Regions from separate parts of the Thalassorhabdus alkalitolerans genome, predicted to be linked through region 1. Evidence: predicted binding sites of a transcription regulator. Region 1 holds the regulator's gene; each other region holds the start of a gene.
The links. Region 1 encodes LexA, which represses DNA repair genes until DNA is damaged. Its sites were predicted from a motif close to CGAACATATGTTCG; they were not measured.

Region 1 (2,279 bases):
GATCATCCAGAGCTTCAAGCAAGCCTTCACGCTCAACTGTATAGCCGCTTGCTTCTTCTTTAATAGTTTTATAGACTCGGTCGCCCTTTTCCTCTACCAGTTTCTTCAGCTCTTCCTCCTGTCTGCTCAAGGAGGATTGCTGGCTTTCTTTAACCGTGCTTACCCGGCAATAAATAATACACTTCTTCATTGAATAACCGCCTTATCATACACCTGCTGGATCACGTTCTATTATAACACTGTGTGTGTTCAATCATCGACCAAAACTGCCTTTCTTTCCGGCAGGAAAGATAGAAGTGAAGTGTCACTGAGTTCTTCTTCAACAGCCGCCGCTGGAAGGTTCCATGGGTCATCTACTGAGCTTTGGTATTGGACAGTAGAAACAAGAATGATAATAGAAAGAATAAATAATAAAAGGATAAGCCATTCTTGTCCTGAAATTTGCTGAAACTTTCTTATCATATGAATCACCTTTTCACCAGAATGTATGTTCTTATTTGATAATGATTATAACGAGAACTATTGTTCCCGTCAACAAATTAGAACGAATGTTTGCGTACATATGTTTTCCATGGTATAATTTGCTTAAATTCAAAGAATAAAAAGAGGTGCGGAATTATGAGTAAGTTGTCTACTAGGCAGCAGCAAATATTAGACTATATTAAAGACGAAGTCCGCCAAAAAGGGTACCCTCCTTCTGTTCGGGAAATTGGTGAAGCAGTCGGCCTGGCATCAAGCTCAACCGTGCACGGACACCTCTCCCGATTAGAGAAAAAAGGACTCATCCGCAGAGACCCTACCAAGCCGAGAGCAATTGAAGTTATTGAACTTGAGCCTGAACAGCCTATCATCTCAGAAAGCAACGCGGTATATGTGCCGGTGATCGGGAAAGTTACAGCAGGACAGCCTATTACAGCCATTGAAAATGTAGAAGAGTATATCCCTTTACCTGAACGTATGGTTTCAGAAGAGAAAGTATTCATTCTGACTATCCAGGGAGACAGTATGATAGAAGCGGGGATCTTTGATGGAGACCTGGTCATTGTCAGGCAGCAGCAAACAGCAGATAACGGAGATATTATTGTAGCTATGACAGAAGAAGAGCACGAAGCTACGGTGAAAAGGTTCTTTAAGGAAAAAGACTATATTCGGTTGCAGCCGGAAAACAGTGCAATGGATCCTATCATCCTTGACAGTTGCATCGTATTAGGAAAAGTGATTGGTGTATTCAGGACTATTCATTAAGCTATCTTTTCTAGTAATCTATTAATAATAACAAGCAAAGATAAATCTTTTTTTGCAAAAATGCCCCCGTCTTAGAAACAGACAGGGGCATTTTTGTTATTCTATTCATTTTTTATAGTGAAAAGCATACCTATAGTAAGGGGTATGCAACGACTACAATGTTGCACAAATAGCAGAGCTTATCGCTTTCAATGCCAGCACGATGAACAAAAGTCATAGAGAGAACTGCCATTAATTAAACAAACATCTTGCCTGTCGGTGTATTAATCTGCTTTATATATATATATCAAACGAAAAAGTCTATATATCAATCTACATAATCTTCGCCCTCCAGTAGCCTTTTTCTTTCCTCATCAATAAAAGACCCTTGATGCCTGAGGCATCAAGGGTCTGATAGGTATTAATAAGTTTGGATATACTGCTCGCGCTCCCATGGGTGCACTTGCGTACGGAACATATCCCATTCGATTTCTTTTGCTTCAACAAAGTGCTCAACTGCATGCTCGCCTAATGCCTTTACAAGCACTTCGTCTTTTTTAAGATTATCAATAGCTTCTTTCAAGTTAGCTGGAAGATCTTTAATTCCTTCTTCCACACGCTCTTCTTTATCCATTACATAGATATTGCGGTCTGTTGGCTCTGGAGATTGGCCTTTCTTTTTGATTCCGTCAAGACCGGAAGCAAGAAGTGCAGCCATAGCCAAATATGGGTTAGCAGCCGGGTCTGGACTGCGGACTTCAATACGAGTGCTCATTCCGCGAGAAGATGGAATACGAACAAGCGGACTGCGGTTTCTCATTGACCAAGCTACGTATACCGGAGCTTCGTATCCAGGTACAAGGCGCTTATAAGAGTTAACAATTGGGTTCGTTACTGCAGTAAACGCTTGAGCATGATCCAGGATACCAGATAGGAACTGCATGGCAGTTTCGCTCAATTGAGTTTCATTATTTGGCTCATAGAATACATTCCCGTCTTCGTTAAACAAAGACATGTTACAATGCATTCCGGAACCGTTTACGCCAAACAATGGT
Region 2 (2,279 bases), on a different contig from region 1:
CCATGTAACACTCATTATAAAAACACTATATAGTGTAAAAGCTAAATAGTGTTTTTATTTATGGCTATACACCTTATGGAACGACAAAACCCTATTCATTAAAAAAGAAAATTTCGTAGTCTTCTCGTAAATTAAAAAAACAACCATCAGAATGCATCGGATGGTTGTTAAAGAAGGTTCTCCGAACAATAATTGAAGGTAAAAGTCTTCCAAGCAGACGGTAAGCCCTGCCGTTTGCTTAAAGGTCCTTTCCTTTTCTGCAAAGAGTTGAAACCAGGTTATGGGAAAATAGGAAAAACATTAAATGAAATGTTAGAAATCTAAGTTTACGAACTCAAAAAAACAACCACCAGAATTCTGGTGGCTGTCTAAAGGAGGGTCGAACAATGAATAAAAAAGAACCCAGCGTCAGCAAATGACTCCTCGTGCCTGATCATTTGCTTAAAGCACCTTATCTGTGAAAAGTTAAAACCATATGCCGACAAAACAGGAAAAAACGCCTAACAATGGAACAAATGTAGGGCTAACTTGCTTGCTTTCTTTAAAGAAAGCCTATTCAAGTTTGAAAACTTGGTAGCTGTTACACTCTAAGTTTTCCATCATATTGTTTCGTTGATTGAGCTTGTGAAAGGTACGAGAGCATGATTTCCCCGACTCTCTTTTTGATATTGGCGTTCATATAACGCATGCTACCTTCGTATCCTCTGCATTTATAAACAAATTCAGTAAACATGTCATCAGATGCAGTAGGTTCATGCCACATCTTTAAGCCTTTGAGATGCATTTCCTTTTTCACTTCTCTTAGATCAGCCCGAGCTAACAGAATGGCTTCGTCAATGAGATATGTATAGGGATGTTTCAATTTGAAAGGAGATTTTTCAATGATTTTCATATCCCTTTCAAAATTTTTAATCACGTATGGAATTAAAATAAAAGAATCAAAAATCTCAGCATCCTCTTCTGTATGATTCATAATTACCCCTCACAATACAAGAACGTTTGTTCTTATATTACCACAATAGAATAACGTTTATTCGTTCTTATGTAAAATTCCATATTTTTGATGTTGGAGAGAGCTTATATTTTACAACTAATTTTAATCTTACACCCATTCGTATATTATGTTTTATGCCTTCATCAAAAACTTAGGTTTTTAAGGTGGATATTAACCTTGGTAAAATGAATAATAACCTATTATTATTAAGGTATTAAGGTTATTATTTAGGTTAGTAGGGTGGGTGATAACATGAGTAAAAACGAAAACCTAGGTGAGGATAACGTGGGTGAAAACATAAATAATATTGAACTAACTGTGAAAGAGGTTTCGAATATCATTGAAGAAACACCTAATGTCATTCGAAATTGGATGAAAGAGTTAAAACCATACATTCCTCTTAAGAAAAATGCTTCTGGATATAATGTGTTTGATCGAGAGGCTTTAGAAAAAATAAAGTTAATTAAGCAGCTTCATCGGGAGCAAAACTATTCTATTCGCCAAATTGAACATTACTTTGCAACAGGTGGAGAGGCTTATAAGCCGACACCAGAAAAAGGGACGGATGAAATACTGGCTGATGATTTAAAAGATATCAAGAAAGAATTGTCCATGTTGAGAGAAGAGCAGCACAATCAAAAAGATTTTAACCAAGAGCTTTTAAAGCGATTAGACCATCAGCAAGAATACATAGATCGAAGACTAGAAGAACGCCATCAGAAGTTAGACCAGTTCATAACAGAATTTCGTGAAGTGAAACGTTTGGAAGCAGCTGCAAGTGAAGAAAAGAAATGGTGGAAGTTTTGGAAATGAAATAATTAAGCATAACCAATTCGGTTTTAATAGGTGGGTGTCTATGTGAGCAATAAGGTTATGTTTCACAGAGGTATGTTTACAGGGGAAAGGAGAGGTATTTCCTTTCATGTATTTTTCCTCCTCTGTTTTAGTTTTAATGTTGTGGCAACCGGGTGCGGGAATGATGAACTCAATCAATCTTCTACCAATGAAGAAATAGGGAATCCAACACCAGAAGAGATACTAGACTCTAACCCTGAAGCTGATATCTTTGAATACCAAGGGATTGTATAATCAAATGCTACAGAATTAGACCACTATGATATAGAAGATTACGATAAAGGAGAACAAATTGGAGAAATTCAGAATCGAACGAACGAAGCTGGTGATTTTGATTCCTTTACTTCCACCCATTTAGCTGTAGGGACGACGCTCTATGCTACGAAAGACGAACACAACGGTAATTTTAATTACACGATTATTGCAAACA
Region 3 (2,279 bases), 560 kb from region 1:
GATAAGTGTTACCACCGTTCACTTACTCTTTTATTATGGCTGTAGTATTCCCTATCTTAATTAAGTACAAACGGAACTTACGTAACTGCTTCAAAACGTTTTAAATCATTTTTGTGCCCAATTACAATTAAAATATCATCTTTATAGATTTTGTCATGAGCAAGCGGGGAAATATTAATATCTTTTCCTCTTCTAATTGCTAAAACAGTAACGCCATATTTGGCTCGGATATCTAAATCAATAAGCGAGCGGTTGTGTATAGAATTAGAAACGCCTATCTCCACAATGGCATATTCTTCAGATAGTTCGATAGAATCAATAACCTTATCAGAAATAAGGTGCTGGGCTATGCGGTTTCCCATGTCATGTTCGGGATGGATGATCTTATCAGCGCCTATTTTTTCTAATACTTTGTGGTGATTGTAGTTCTGGGCTTTGACCCACACTTGCTTTATATCCATATCCTTTAAGAGCAGGGTGCATAAAATGCTGGCTTGAAGGTTATCGCCGATGGCTACGATCACATGGTCAAAATTTCCCACACCTAAGCTTCGAAGTGATTTCTCATCAGTTCCATCTGCTACTGCGCTGTGGGTAGAATAATTAACCATCTCACTGACTTTGTCTTCAACCACATCGATTGCCAGTACATCATGCCCGAGCTTATATAATTCTCTGCAGACACTTACGCCAAAACGTCCTAATCCTATGACGGCAAATTGCTTTTTCACCATGTTCCCCTCTTTCTTAAAACATCCTCGCAGCACAGGTCCGGGACGGTGCGGCCCAGTCACATGCTTCTAGCTCTTACAGTCAAATAAATACTGCCACTAGATACGATAAGTGGAAAACAATGGTTTGTCAATTTAAGACTGGAGGGGATCCTTTTTCAGTAATGCTGTCATTCCTCAGGAAAGGTCAGCTATGAAGGACAGACTCTTGCTCTAATGGGGATTTTCCTTTGAAATAAGCATCCATCGAATGGCGTGCCTGCCTTTTTAAATTGGCGTTTAAGTAGCTGATTGATCCTTCGTAGCCACGGCAAGTGTACGTATAACGGGAAAACATTCCATCATTCTCTACAAAAAAAGCTTTCATTTTCCGCTGGTGCATAAATGATTTCACTTTTCGTGCATCCTCATGAAGGGAGCGAAGAGATTCATTAATCAAGAGATAATAAGGATCCTTCAGCTTAAAGGGACCTTTTTCAATTAATTGCAGATCCCTCTCAAGCACTTTTTTTACAAGAGGCAGGAGAATGCTATAGTGAAGCATAATATGTTCTTCCTCTTTCACGTGCATGACTCTCACTCCTTTTCCCATTATACGAACGTATGTTTGTTTATTATTATAGCGATGTGAAGATTTTTATACAAGAAAAAATTTAAGAGGGGAAAATATTGGAGGAAGAAAGGATAAGTAAGTAGGTCAAAAACCAGGTAAAAAAAGGCCCTCACTCTGTTTAGGTGAGAGCCATGTCATATACGAGATGATTTTGTTCCAATGCATCGTTTATCCAGGAAAGACAAAGTGAAACACAACAGAAAGCAAGGCTACAAAGAAGACAGAAATAAGGGAAAAGAGAAGAGTAGGCTTAAATACTTCCGCGTCTTTTCCTTTGAGCCCTGCTGTGCTCGTCCCCAGGATAACGTTTGCCGGTGAAATAGAGTTACCGATAGCCCCGCCGGCAGACTGAGCTGCAATGAGATGAGAAAGCCTGAGCTCATCCATTGTTTGGGAAACTGAGCCGTGAAGCGGTGAAAACAAGATATTGGACGAAGTATTGGAGGATGTCATAAACGATCCTATAACCCCAATTAAACTTGCTAAAGCAACATAAACAGCAGGAGGGGAGACTTCAGCAATACCTAAGGCGAGAACTGTTGTCTGCCCGGAGTTTTCAAGAACCTGAGTCATCGTTAAAAAGGCAGAAATGGCAAGTGATGCGCCGACAGCATTGTCCTTAAACCCGGTGAGAATATCTTTGCCTGCCTTGTTGTTATATTTTCCTGATTTTTTATACCAGAAGTAACCAAAAATGACGGAAATGAATAAGTACATTCCTGGATGAGTCAGAGGAGCGATCGGCGAATAGGCTTCTTCAGCTTCCTGTTCAAATCCATACCCTGTTTCAACAGCTGGGAAAGGAGGGCCGAATTCAAACTGATCAAGAAAATCATGGATAAACGGGATGCCAAGCATAAGAATGGAAAGCCCTGTTAAGACGTAGTAGGGCATAAAGGCTTTGTGCAGTCCCATGTCAGCTTTTGGCTCGTCGT

Region 2: the regulator LexA is predicted to act here: its motif matches at 993-1,006, upstream of ACFPU1_RS16665 (YhjD family protein).
Region 3: the regulator LexA is predicted to act here: its motif matches at 1,328-1,341, upstream of ACFPU1_RS07235 (YhjD family protein).

Annotation. Positions count from the first base shown of each region.
Region 1 is NZ_JBHSOZ010000003.1:344,548-346,826, forward strand. Features, by position in the region: gene ACFPU1_RS04330 (YneB family resolvase-like protein) at 1-190, opposite strand, end outside; gene ACFPU1_RS04335 (hypothetical protein) at 250-462, opposite strand; gene lexA (transcriptional repressor LexA) at 619-1,245, shown strand; gene glnA (type I glutamate--ammonia ligase) at 1,646-2,279, opposite strand, start outside.
Region 2 is NZ_JBHSOZ010000016.1:33,467-35,745, forward strand. Features, by position in the region: gene ACFPU1_RS16665 (YhjD family protein) at 581-973, opposite strand; gene ACFPU1_RS16670 (MerR family transcriptional regulator) at 1,247-1,807, shown strand; gene ACFPU1_RS16675 (hypothetical protein) at 1,853-2,083, shown strand.
Region 3 is NZ_JBHSOZ010000003.1:906,806-909,084, reverse strand. Features, by position in the region: gene ACFPU1_RS07240 (potassium channel family protein) at 78-734, opposite strand; gene ACFPU1_RS07235 (YhjD family protein) at 919-1,302, opposite strand; gene ACFPU1_RS07230 (L-lactate permease) at 1,513-2,279, opposite strand, start outside.